3 regions of the Psychrobacter sp. AOP7-A1-24 genome follow, and region 1 is predicted to be linked to each of the others. Evidence: predicted binding sites of a transcription regulator. Region 1 holds the regulator's gene; each other region holds the start of a gene.
What was found. Region 1 encodes PhoB, which activates phosphate uptake and scavenging genes when phosphate is short. Its sites were predicted from a motif close to TGTCATNAANCTGTCATAA; they were not measured.
Positions count from the first base shown of each region.

Region 2: a site for PhoB is predicted at 1,825-1,843, ahead of ACT3QQ_RS03175 (porin). Genes of this name have one in related genera too.
Region 3: a site for PhoB is predicted at 2,095-2,113, ahead of pstS (phosphate ABC transporter substrate-binding protein PstS). Genes of this name have one in related genera too.

Region 1 covers NZ_JBQSVM010000021.1:5,802-10,542, forward strand. The annotation lists gene ACT3QQ_RS08635 (M23 family metallopeptidase) at 151-741, shown strand; gene phoR (phosphate regulon sensor histidine kinase PhoR) at 850-1,941, opposite strand; gene phoB (phosphate regulon transcriptional regulator PhoB) at 2,000-2,704, opposite strand; gene dtd (D-aminoacyl-tRNA deacylase) at 2,817-3,269, opposite strand; gene asd (archaetidylserine decarboxylase) at 3,383-4,219, shown strand; gene ACT3QQ_RS08660 (HD domain-containing protein) at 4,314-4,741, opposite strand, start outside.
Region 2 covers NZ_JBQSVM010000005.1:53,153-57,893, reverse strand. The annotation lists gene ACT3QQ_RS03180 (porin) at 608-1,732, shown strand; gene ACT3QQ_RS03175 (porin) at 1,981-3,108, shown strand; gene ACT3QQ_RS03170 (CTP synthase) at 3,304-4,741, shown strand, end outside.
Region 3 covers NZ_JBQSVM010000003.1:78,073-82,813, forward strand. The annotation lists gene thiC (phosphomethylpyrimidine synthase ThiC) at 1-1,501, opposite strand, end outside; TPP riboswitch at 1,750-1,894, opposite strand; gene pstS (phosphate ABC transporter substrate-binding protein PstS) at 2,186-3,352, shown strand; gene pstC (phosphate ABC transporter permease subunit PstC) at 3,562-4,515, shown strand; gene pstA (phosphate ABC transporter permease PstA) at 4,577-4,741, shown strand, end outside.

The sequences.
Region 1 (4,741 bases):
ACATAGATAAAACTATACTTACTGTCTATATCTTTGTTCATAAGGATATCTATGGGGGTAAAAGCTATAGATAACAATGCGATACATACGTTATGAGACGAAGCTTTTATAATAGAACCTCAAACAACATAAAATACATAAGAGACATTAATGCTAGCAGATGGAAACAACCAGCCTCCCAGACCTTCTTTTTTTAGTCGTTTAATCAGCCTATTGATTAAGGCTATTGTATTGCTAGCACTATTATTTGTCTTCGATAAACTTCTACCCAGTATCAGTCAACAAACACAGTCGTTTGTGGTTGCCAAATGGCAGCAATTGAGTCTATTGCAACAAGAGCTGCCGACAGAAAATAGCTTACCTAGTCCACTACCAGAACGAAACCTGACCGATACTTGGGGCGCTGCACGTAGCCAAGGTCGCTCCCACGAAGGTATCGATATCTTTGCACCGCGCAATACTCCCGTGCAGTCGACTACGCAAGGGGTAGTAAGCAAGGTTGGTGAGAATACATTGGGTGGACGTGTGGTCGTGGTGGTAGGACCGGGTGGTGCAGGACATTACTACGCTCATCTAGAAGACTATGCTGACATCTCCCCCAATGACTGGGTAAACCAAGGCGACGTGATAGGTTATGTGGGTGATAGCGGTAATGCAAAAGGAACGCCGCCACACGTGCATTATGGAATCTATATTAACGGCAATGCGGTGAACCCTTATCCACTTCTGCAAAAGGATTGATAGATATTTGAAAGTATATCGTTGAGCCTAATTTAAAGTAGTGCTAGGTTTATATTAATCAAGAAACTGCTACCAAAAAACTATCCTTAATATAGGCCAAAAATTACATTAGTTGGCCGTAGCAGACCTGACATAGTTTGAAGGAAATACCACACTAAATGTTGACCCTTCCCCTTCTACTGAATCGATTTGCAGTTGCGCTTCGTGCTGGTGCAATACGTGTTTTACAATCGCTAACCCCAACCCTGTACCGCCTGTTGCACGGCTACGGCCTTTGTCAATACGATAAAAACGCTCTGTCAAACGGGCAATATGCTCTGGCGCAATACCGATACCATCGTCTTCGACAGCGAAACGACAGCCATCAGACGCCCTCGTCCAGCTGATGGTGATATTGCCACCCTTTGGTGTATATTTTATTGCATTGATTACCAAGTTAGACAATGCACTATTCAAATACATCTCTGACCCGTACAACCCGTCATACGTATCGATATGCAAATGAATAATGTGTTTATACGCTTGGTTGTACGCTTGTGCATCGTCGTAGATATTGGTCAGTAGCTTAGTCATATCTATGTAATGTAGTTCGTGCGATTCTTCAATTTCGATCTTAGACAGTAGTAGTAAGTCATTTACGATTCTGTTCATACGGGCAGTTTGCTGCGTCATCAGCTCAAAACCACGGCGCCATTGCGGCGGCATGTCGGGTTGATCGGAGAAATTTTCTAGATAGCCCATCATCACAGTCAATGGTGTTCTAAGCTCATGTGAGACATTCGCCACAAAATCTTGACGCATTTGTTCTAAGTGCCTCAGGCGGGTCACATCGTATACAAACAGCAGTTTTTCATCACCGAAAGGCGTCAGTTCGCACTTCAGGTATCGGCTAGGGTCTCGCCATGACTCTATATGGACGCCATCGTTAGGTATCGTTGTGCCTTCATAATACTGGCGGAACTCAGGTACGGCGATAAAGTCAAAGATGTTCTGACCTTTATCCTCTGGTTGCAGTAGCAATAAGTCTTGTGCTGCTTGATTCCACCACTCTAGCCCGTCATTATCATTGAGCAGAATCACGGCATCGCGCAGGGCTCGTAGTGCACTACCGATTTTTTTGAGTTGCTCTGCCGTACTTTGAGTAGAGATTTGCTCTAGTAAAGCTGATTGCTCACTTTGTGCTGGCACTATCTTGTCCATTTTTTATCCTTACCACTATCCGCTGCCTCAATATTGCTGCGGCATTATTTGTACAAGATTAACTTGGCTCAATCAGGCTAGAAAATCGATAGCCTGTTCCACGTACCGTCTGTATCAATGTATCACACTCATAAGGCCGCAGTAACTTACGTAGACGTTTGATATGCACATCGATGGTTCGATCTTCGATATATACATTGCCACCCCACACCTGATCGAGTAGCTGCGTGCGTGTATAGGCGCGCTCAGGGTGACTCATAAAAAATGCCAATAGGCGATACTCTGTGGGCCCAACATCAACGATTTTACCCGCAGCTGTCACACGCTGGCTTTTGGTATCTAAACTTAACTGTCCAATTTCGATAGGTTTGTCGCTACTCATCGCGCTACTACGACGTAGTACAGCTTTGATTCTAGAAATCAGTTCACGAGTCGAAAAAGGCTTGGTCATATAATCATCTGCGCCTGCATCAAGACCATGTACCTTACTGTCTTCTTCGCTTTTTGCCGTTAGCATAATGACGGGTATTTCAGAGAGTAGCTCATCGTTTTTGAGCATGCGACAAAAATCCACACCGCTCTTGTCACCCGGTAACATCCAATCTAACAGTATTAACGACGGTCTGTGATCGACCACTTGCTGATGCGCCTCTGACACGTCAGCTGCTTGCAAGCTATCAAATCCAGCCATCTCTAACGTCATGACAACCATTTCACGAATCGCAGGCTCATCTTCAACAATCAAAATTTGCTCATTATACATAGGACATTCTCGATGTTAGCGGACAAAATCTAGCATGTAAAAAGGCGATATATACTCACCAGTCTCTATCTATTAAACGGATTAATTATGACAGCTTAATGACACTCCAAAATCAGATTTCTAACAAAAAATTAAGCGGCCCATCATTGACGCTCGACACTTGCATATCCGCACCAAACTGACCCGTTGCTACGTTCGAATGTTTGGTTTTGGCATAATCGACCAGTTGTTCAAATAACGCTTGCGCAGCAGCAGGTGCCATCGCACCACCAAAGTCTGGTCGGCGACCTTTGTCTGTTTTTGCCATCAAGGTAAATTGCGAGACTAATAATAGCCCACCACCAACCTGCTGAACGTTTTTATCCAGTTTACCAAATTTAGCAGGATCGTCATCGTTTTCAAAAATACGATAGGTCAGTATTTTATCGATCATACGCTGTGCAGCGGTAAAGTCGTCTTCGTGACCCAAGCCGATATACGACAATACCCCATGCTCAATCTCACCAATACACTGCTGGTCAACGACCACACTAGCGCACTTCACCCGTTGTATGAGTGCTTTCATTTACTGATTCCTTAACAGATTATGGCCATACAATAATATGCTGTCCATGATAAAATACCGTCACTAACTTGACTATTATTTATTACATTACACCTTATTTTGGTAGCCTTATTATGAATGTATTTACCACCTTACAACAGCTTGTGCCGCAGCAAAAGCTCAGTAAAGTCGCTGGACGTTTGGCCGCCAGTCGCCACCCTTATGTCAAACGCACTTTTATTCGTAGCTTTGCCAAAGCTTATAACATCAGCTTAGACGAGTACGAGCGCCAAAGCCTGAACGCTTACGAAAGTTTTAATGACTTTTTTACCCGCGAGCTTAGAGAAGACGCTCGAGCCATCGACGCCACTGCAAACGGTATCGTGAGTCCTGCGGACGGTATTATCTCTCAGTTAGGACAAATCGAAGACCACAAGCTACTGCAAGCAAAAGGTCGTCACTATGATATCGGCCAATTACTTGCTGATAGTGAAGATGGCAATTATTTCGCTGATGGTAGTTTTGCGACCATCTACTTAGCACCTAGTAATTACCACCGTGTGCATATGCCATTTACTGGCACATTGACCAAGACTCGCTATGTCCCTGGCACCCTGTTTTCGGTCAACAATACTACGGCGGCTAATGTGCCGGATTTGTTTGCGCGTAATGAGCGTCTGGTATGTATGTTTGATACCAAGTATGGCAAAGCAGCTGTTGTGATGGTTGGCGCTATGATCGTCGCTGGTATTGAAACTGTCGCCACTGGCAAGATTGCTCGTACTGACGACATATTCGAGTCCGATCATGACATGCAGTTTGCGGCAGGCGAAGAGCTTGGACGCTTCTATTTGGGCTCAACAGCTATCGTGGTGTTACCAAAAACGGCAAGGGCTGACTGGCTAGATAACATGCAAGCCAACGGCATCGTGCAAATGGGCCAGTTGCTAGGAATGGCGAACGCTCAATAACATACTTGTATAAAAACACTCAAAATATTAACCCAGTTAAGCGTACATCATCATGCTTAACTGGGCTTTTTTTATACCGGTTATCTATGTAGATTTACGCATCAATCAGCCAGCCCTGCTGAGTTGCATATTTAATATTACGTGAGAGCCAATCATGGATAGGAGGAAAGCTATCTTTGATAAATGCATGAGCACCCGCCACCTGCGAGCGCGTGACGCCAAGCTCAATCCATGTTGTGCCGTTGGTATTTAGATTAAGTAAAAACGGCAATAAGCGATCGACCACTCTGAGTAACTGGCTCTCTTTGCTACTTCCTGTTTCTTGGGCTTCCCACACCTCGCTTAAATCATTAATGCCATTACCTCGCTCACGTTGTAATCTGGCAATGCCAGCACGCTCTTCAACATGCGCATCTTTGCGCGTATCAGCATACAAAAAAGTATCGCCCGCATCAATTTCACCTAAATCATGGACTAGCGCCATCTTCAGTAGGTTTTCATGATTGACGTCCAACGCAAATA
Region 2 (4,741 bases), on a different contig from region 1:
TTTATAGAGTAAATAAGTTCTGTATTAGGGCATACTAAACGAGCAAGTATAATAATTATTCTTGCTTGTTTGTAACTGTGAAATGTGTCAGAAATAAGTCATGAGGCTGTTGAAAGCGCTATTTATTGATCAATAAATAGCGCTTTATTTTGGTCGACTGACTGATATCCATTACAATAATTTAAGACTATTAGTATTGGTATTAACCAGTGGTATTCGTATCTAATTGAGTAAATAGAAGTTTTTTAGCGATTGCTCAAATATAAGACGTTATTTGTTATTCGATAATGGATGTATCGAAAAAGCAAAAAAATATGTTGCAAATTATGTCAAAGTTGATATGCTTGTACTCGAAGTATGAGTTTGGTAACGGATGTTACGCACGGAGCAATAAAGACCAAACGTTACATGGCAGTTGCGTTGTTTAATCCCAGTCATGTGTGTCATGGTTTTTTACCTTACTGTAATAGCAATTCGCCACACTTGTTTCTGACTAATCTCGGTAGCCAGTTACACATTATATCTTTGAGGATTTGTGACGATACCATTATGGGCGCCAGCTAATAATAGCTTGCTCATTACTACAATTGTAAAGTGGAGATACCCCATGAAAAAACTACTTTTAGCTACAGCAATCGCAGCCCTATCTGTATCTGCAGCCAATGCAGCCCCAACTGTATATGGTAAAGCATTCGTTACTGCTGACTACATCAATGCTGACCGTGATGGTAGTGATGATTTGTATGACGTAGATAGCGATTCAGTACAAATCAACTCAAACATTTCACGCCTTGGTTTCAAAGGTTCTGAAGCAATGACTGCTAACACTGATGTCATCTATCAGTTAGAGTATGGTATTGGTATCGATGGTACTGACGACAATATTGGTTTCAAAAGCCGTGATACTTACCTTGGTCTAGACAACAAAGACTATGGTCAGTTCCGTTTTGGTCGTAACTACTCAGTAACTGACTACATCAACAATGTGATTGTGGCTGAAGGTTACTGGGATAACCTAGGCGCTAGCAACCTTGATATGGACGGCGACGCACTTGACGCTGTAACTATGGCTGATGGCGGTCGTGTTAATAACTCTATCGTATGGATTGCGCCAAAATATAACAACTTGCCTCTAGAACTTGCTCTACAGTATGGTGCCGATGAGTCATTTGTTTCTGATAACGATGACCGTGACAATGGTTTTGGCGCTTCATTGATGTTTGACCAAGGTACTGGTATTACTGCTGGTATTGCTTATGAAAAAGATATGAGTCTAAGTACTACTCAAGATATTTTAGGTGCAAATCCGGAAGATCCGACAGAGACTATTGTAATTGGTGAACGTACTACTGGCGGTGATATCTTACGTGGTAGTGCAACTGTTGATTTAGGTAAATACATGGCTGCACCAGTTATGCTAGGTGCTATGTATCAAGTAGCTGATTACGATTTCGCTGGCTCTGAAAAAGAAAAAGGTTTGATTGTAAGTGCTGAAATGGGTCTAAACAGCTTTGCTCGTCCAGCGTCTGTATATGTACAGTATAACGGTACTAGAAACCTAGCTGGTGTTGACGACCGTGAGTCAGACCAAGTAGTTGTAGGTGGTAAATACAACTTTAAAGACAACATGATTGCTCATGCTTATATCGGTAACAACTCTGCCGAAGACGGAGCTAGCAATACTGATCTTGATATCTTCGCAGTTGGTGGCGGTCTAGAATACTTATTCTAATATCACACTTAATTAGATTATAAAAAACTCATCCTTCGGGGTGAGTTTTTTTATGTCATAAAAAATCATAACCACTATGTAAACTTTGGTTTTTTCATCTTACTGTAATATTTGCTTGATAAAGTTATGTCTAAGCAGTTCTTATGGCTCGCTATATATTATGGTTTCAAAGGTATACAACCTAAAACTATTATATATCTAACGATCTTAGACCATTTATCACTCAAATCGTAAAGTGGAGATATCCTTTGAAAAAATTACTTTTAGCTTCAGCAATTGCAACGCTATCAGTTTCTACTGTTCAAGCAGCCCCAACTGTCTACGGTAAGGCATTTGTGACTGCTAACTATGTCAATGCTGAACTTGATCGCCAGTCGATGGATTTGCCAAATGATGCTATCTATGTCAATGAAGACAACGACTCTGTACAAGTTAGCTCACACTCTTCACGTTTAGGGTTCAAAGGATCTGAAGCAATAACTGCTAATACAGAAGTCATCTATCAATTAGAGTACGGTATCAAAATCGATGACAGTGGTTCAGACAATATTGGTTTTAAAAGTCGTGACACTTATCTAGGTTTAAACAACGAAAAATTTGGTCAATTTCGATTCGGTCGTAACTACTCAGTTTCTGATTACATTAATAACGTGACTGTAAATGAAGGCTATTGGGATAACATTGGCGCAAGTTCTTTAGGTGATAGCAATACACTAACTGAAGCTCTTACCTTGACTGATGGCGAACGTATCAATAACTCAATCGTATGGATTGCGCCTAAATACAACGACTTGCCAGTAGAGCTTGCATTACAGTATGGTGCTGACGAATCGTTTGTCTCTGATAGCGATGATCGCGATAGTGGCTTCGGCGCTTCGTTAATGTTCGATCCAGGTACAGGTTTTACCGCTGGTATTGGGTATGACAAAGATATGTCTATCTCAGATGGTGGCGAAATTCTACGCGGTAGTGCTAGTGTTGATTTAGGTAAATACATGGCTTATCCAGTGACGCTAGGTGCGTTATACCAACAAGTAGATTTTGATGATTCAAACGATGAAGAGAAAGGTTTGGTCGTCAGCGCTGAAATGGGTCTGACCAATTTCGCACGTCCAGCTTCTGTTTATCTACAGTATGATAAAACTGAAAATTTAGCAGGCCTAGGTGGCAATGATTCAGACCAAATCGTATTGGGCGGTAAATATGAGTTCAAAGACAATATGATTGCACATGCTTACATCGGTAAAAACTCAGCAGATTTGGAGAATGGTCTGCTAGTGGTTAGAAACTATGACGATAATACTATATCTGAAGTTGATGCTCGCGGTGATGCTGATGTGTTCGCTATCGGTGGCGGTTTAGAATACAAATTCTAAATCAGATTGTTTTATAAGTTATTTATCAAGACTCATCCTTTAGGGTGAGTTTTTTATTGTGTAATGTTTTAATAATAGAAAAATGTTTGCTACTAGTGTAAAAACACAAGAGTTTCAGACAGTTTGCGTTTTTGCCCTATATTTTATGGCGTATTTTTAGTAAAATCCTTCTTTACCAATTACCGACAGAGTACTATGACCAAGTTTATATTCGTGACCGGTGGGGTAGTGTCCTCACTAGGAAAAGGTATCACCGCAGCTTCTCTTGCAGCGGTCTTAGAAGCACGTGGCGTAACCGTCACGATGACCAAAATGGATCCGTATATCAACGTCGATCCAGGTACAATGAGCCCGTTTCAGCATGGTGAAGTATTCGTCACCGAAGATGGCGCCGAGACCGATTTGGATTTAGGTTATTACGAGCGTTTTTTACGTCACTCAAAAATGAGTAAAAGTAATAACTTTACCAGTGGCCGTATTTATCAGAACGTTTTGAATAAAGAGCGCCGTGGTGAGTATCTAGGCGGTACCGTACAGGTTATTCCACATATTACTGATGAAATTAAAAACAAAATCCTTGCCAGTGGCGAAGGATATGATATCGCTATTATCGAAATTGGCGGTACGGTTGGTGATATCGAATCACTTCCTTTTATGGAAGCCGTGCGTCAGATGCAAGTAGAACTTGGCCGTAATAGAGCCATGTTAATGCATCTAACATTGGTACCATATATTGCTAGTGCAGGTGAAACCAAAACTAAGCCAACGCAGCACTCAGTAAAAGAGTTGCGATCTATTGGCCTACAGCCTGATATCCTAATCTGCCGCTCTGACCATCATATTTCACAAGACAATCGTCGCAAAATTGCGCTATTTACCAACGTTGAAGAGCGTGCGGTTATTATGTGTGAAGATGCGCAAAGTATCTATCAGATACCGCGCACATTACACGAGCAAGATCTTGATGATCTGATCTGTGAGCGTTTCGGTCTTGATGTGCCTGAAGCTGATTTGAGCGATTGGGACAAAGTGGTTGAAGCTCAGCTGAATCCAGAAGGCACAGTCACTGTTGCGATGGTTGGTAAATACGTCGAGCTTCCAGATGCTTATAAGTCTATCAATGAGGCATTGCTACATGCAGGTATTATGCATAAAGTAGATGTAAAAATTGACTATATCGATGCTGAGCGTTTAGAGAGCGATGCCGAACTATTTGCACATTTAGATGATGCTAATGCCATCTTGGTGCCAGGCGGCTTCGGTGAGCGCGGTACGATGGGTAAGATAAAAGCCATCACTTATGCTCGTGAAAACAATATTCCGTATCTAGGTATTTGTCTCGGTATGCAACTGGCTGTCATTGAGTATGCGCGTAATGTACTTAATATTAATGCCAACTCTTCTGAGTTTGATCGTAAGACGGCTGAGCCTATCATTGGTCTTATCACTGAGTGGTTGGATGAGCGCGGCGAGCTACAAATTCGTAGCGATGATTCAGACCTTGGCGGTACGATGCGTCTAGGCGCACAGCAAGCAGAGCTGGTTTCTGGTAGTAAGCTGAGCCAAATTTACGGCGCTAGCAATATTACTGAGCGTCATCGCCATCGTTACGAGATGAATAACCGCTATATTG
Region 3 (4,741 bases), on a different contig from region 1:
TATAGAAAGGCGCATCAGCACACAGCTCAAGTTGTAAGTCCATGTTTTCTTTGATGCGGTTCATCGCGACGTGTCCAGGGCCTTCTATCATTACCTGTACATCGTGCTCCCATGCCACTTTGGTTAATTCACCAAGCGTACGTAGCTCACCGAACTGTGCTTCATCATTGGCATCTTGTAAACAACCAGGACGCAAGCCGTCACCCAAGCTAAAGGCCACATCGTACTGTTTCATAATCTCGCAGATGTCTTCGAAATGCGTGTATAAAAAGCTTTCTTTATGATGGGCTAGACACCATTGCGCCATGATAGAGCCACCGCGAGAAACGATACCTGTCAGACGTTTTGCGGTCAGTGGTACATAGCGTAATAGTACGCCAGCATGAATAGTAAAGTAATCTACGCCTTGTTCTGCTTGCTCGATTAACGTATCACGGAATATCTCCCACGTTAGATCTTCAGCAACGCCATCGACTTTTTCTAGAGCCTGATAAATAGGTACCGTACCAATCGGCACAGGTGAGTTACGGATTAGCCATTCACGGGTTTCATGAATGTGATTACCTGTCGATAAATCCATAATGGTATCCGCACCCCAACGCGTGGCCCACGTCATTTTGGACACTTCTTCATCGATAGACGAACCCAACGCTGAGTTACCAATATTGGCGTTGATCTTCACCAAGAAATTGCGCCCGATGATCATCGGCTCAGATTCAGGGTGGTTGATGTTGTTTGGGATAATCGCGCGTCCAGCCGCCACTTCATCACGAACGAATTCAGGAGTAATGATTTGAGGCGTATTGGCGCCGAAGCTTTCGCCATCGTGTTGACGCATATCGGTCAGTTCATGCTGCTTTTGCGTTTCACGGATAGCGATATATTCCATCTCGGGGGTGATAATGCCCCGACGCGCGTAGTACATTTGTGTGACGTTGCCAGCTTTTCCATCGACATTTTTGGCACGGCTTGGTTTGTCGATATGAGCGAATCTAAGGTTGGCGGTGGTAATGTCACGGGCACGAGCTTGTCCGTAAGAGCTAGACAGTCCGCTTAATTGCTCGGTATCACCGCGTTCATTTATCCAGCTTTCACGTAGTTTTGGTAGACCTTTAGTCAAGTCAATTTCGACATTAGGATCGGTATATACACCTGAGGTGTCATACACATAAAATGGCGGATTATGCTCACCGTCTTTATCTCCAGCACCGCCAACAGGCGTATCAGCCAAGCTAATTTCACGCATCGGTACTTGGATGTCAGGTCTTGAGCCTTCGATATAGACTTTTCTTGAGGCAGGTAAAATACGGTGCAAGTCGCGCGCATCTTCTTCAAATCGTGCGTCACTTGCGGCACGGTGGGCAGGGGTTTTTAGCGCATCTGCTTTTTTATCTGCTTTGACGTTGTTTGTGTCAGCAGCGTTTGAAGCAAGCGTTGTGTTGTCGGCTGGATTATGCGTTTGGGCTTTCGGTGCAATTGAGGTGGTGTCTACAATAGTCATATGCTGTCCTAGCGTGTTGGTTTTTGAATAAAATCAACACCGCCAGTATCTGCGGGGGTAGGCATCCATTATCTAGACAAGTTTATATCATGAACACACAACTTCGACCAAAAATTATCGTCGCGCATGGTGGTCATCAAATATTGGACGCAGCTTGATATCCTCTCTTCTTGTCTGATTATGCATCACGCATATTAAGACAGTAGTGACGATAAAAATGTATTTCTACGCGCCCTTTGTCATAAATAACAAAGTGCTTAAGACTTCCCTGCGTCGGTACTAACCGCATCAGGTTCGGCGGGTGATCTCTCAGCGAATGTATCAAGGCAGCTACTTTAATAAAGCAAGTTTAATAAAGTGAGCCGAAAATACACCGCACCCCGAGTCTGTCAGTGTTGTAAATCAGTTTTTATACTAACAAAATTCTGTACCAACGGCTAATAGTATTTGGATGTGAATATCCTATGTCACACACGCGGATCAATATTTTCGTGAATAATTTTCTGATGTTAATAGGTGATGATGCTCAGTACTATTAGGCTGTAGACAAATTGTTCAAATATTATGTAAAACGAATGAAGGATTCTAGGAGTTGTCATTAAAGTGTCATAAAGATTTGGCAAGATAACACGCATATCACAAGCAATGCTTTTTTATACCGTTGTTAAACTTCAGGAGTCTTACATGCGTTATTCGTTATTAGCAGTGGCCGTTAGTTGTACATTAATGCTTACGGCGTGTAATCAGGCAACAGATACGACAGAGCCAACTGCTGACACTAGCAGTAGCGCTGTGACAGCAGCTGAAACAACCTCTCAAACAGCATCTTCTGCTACGTCAGATTTTAAATCTGCTGAAAACATCGCTATGAACATTACAGGTGCAGGTGCGTCGTTCCCGCAGCCTATCTACGCGAAATGGTCGTATGACTACAATGCTGCGACTGGCGGCCAAGTTAACTATCAATCGATTGGTTCATCTGGCGGTATCAAACAAATTCAATCAAAAACAGTAGATTTCGGTGCTTCTGATGCACCGATGACGCCTGAAGAGTTAGACGAAGCAGGTTTGATTCAGTTCCCAACAGTCATCGGTGGCGTGGTACCAATCGTCAATATTGATGGCGTTGAGCCAGGTGCACTAAAGCTGGACGGTACAACGTTGGCCGATATCTATTTGGGTAAAATAAGTAACTGGAATGACCCTGCCATTCAAGCCATGAACCCAGACTTGACCTTGCCAGACGCAGCAATCACAACGGTATTCCGCTCAGATGGTTCAGGCACGACTTTCAACTTCACTGATTATCTTGCCAAGGTTTCACCAGACTGGAAAGACACCGTTGGCGTTGATAAAACCGTCAAATGGCCGACCTCTGCTACTGGTGCAGGTGGTAAAGGTAATGAAGGCGTTTCAAGCTACGTAAACCGCATGAAAAACTCTATCGGCTATGTTGAGTATGCTTACGCTAAGCAAAACAAAATGTCACATACTGCGCTAGAGAATGCAGCTGGCAACATCGTACAGCCATCTGCTGAGACATTTGCTGCGGCAGGTGATATTGATTGGTCACAACAAGAAGGCTTCTATAAGGTCATCACCAACTCTGAGACTGACCAAGCATGGCCAATCGCTGCTGCGACCTTTATCTTGGTACATAAGCAACCAGAAAATCCTCAGCAAGTCGCTGGCGTGTTGAACTTCTTTGACTGGGCTTATAGCCAAGGTGATGATGATGCTATGGCATTAGACTACGTACCATTTTCTGACACGGCAGTAGCCTTGTTCAAAGAGAAGTGGAATGAAGTCCAAGGTAGTGATGGACAACCTGTCTACAAGCCAGCTCAGTAATTTGTTTCTGCTAAATACTATTTAGCATCCGACAAGTTACCCTCTCGAATAACTATTCTCCGGTAGTTGTTTGAGAGGTTTTAACACAGCAAATTTGTTGAATACATCTCGATAAAGATATTTACTCATACCGTTTAAGTTTGTTGTGTTAAAACCTGAGATACATCTTTTTAATATTTCGATTCATCCCATTCAATGCTGAGACACTTATGACAGACTTAAGGTCCCAACTGGCTAAACAAAAACGTTACGACGCTTTATTTGTGAATTCTACCAAAGCGTTTGCCATACTCGTCCTCCTATCTCTAGGGGGCATTTTGGTGTCTCTGATTATTGGAGCATGGCCAAGTATTCAAGAGTTTGGTTTGGGATTTTATACCAGTAATAATTGGGATACAGTTGCCAATGAATACGGTGCATTAGCGCCTATTTACGGTACCTTAATCACTTCATTTATCGCCATCGTTATTGCTGTTCCAGTCAGTTTCGGTATTGCCATATTTTTAACCGAGATGTGTCCTAAGTTCCTCAAAAAACCACTTGGTATCGCCATTGAGTTATTGGCTGGTATCCCATCTATCATCTATGGTATGTGGGGATTGTTTGTATTTGCGCCATTCTTTGGTGATCACATTCAGCCGTGGTTCATTGAGCATATCGGCCCTTTACCTATTGTCGGTAAGCTTTTTGCAGGTGCGCCTATGGGATTGGGTATGTTTACTGCGTCCCTAGTGCTTGCCATTATGATCATACCGTTCATCGCTGCCACTATGCGTGATGTTTTCTCTGTTGTACCAGATTTACTTAAAGAGTCAGCATATGGTATGGGCGCGACGACTTGGGAAGTTATGTTCAAAATTATCCTGCCTTATACCAAAGCTGGTGTTGTTGGCGGTGTGATTTTGGGACTTGGTCGTGCATTGGGTGAGACGATGGCAGTGACTTTCTTGATTGGTAATGCGTTTAATATCAGTCCAAGCCTATTTACTTCTGGTGTGACGATTACCTCGGCCTTGGCCAATGAATTTGCTGAAGCGTCGAGTGAGTTACATCTAGCATCTTTATTACATTTGGGCTTAATCTTATTTGTCATCACCTTCATCGTGCTGTCTTTAGCAAAACTGATGCTCATGCGTATGGATCACAAAGCAGGTAACCGATAAGTCTGTCACTGATTTATTGAACCTTGATAGATATTGATAAAAGATATGGGAAATAAACATTATGCCTGCTAACAATGCGATCAATGCACCACTACCAACTAAGCCAAACGGTGCTACCCGCTACAACCAAAGTCTTTACAACAAGCGTCGCTTGACGAACAAGTTAGGTTTAGGCTTTGCTATGACAGCGATGGTTTTCGGACTGTTCTGGTTGTCATGGATTTTG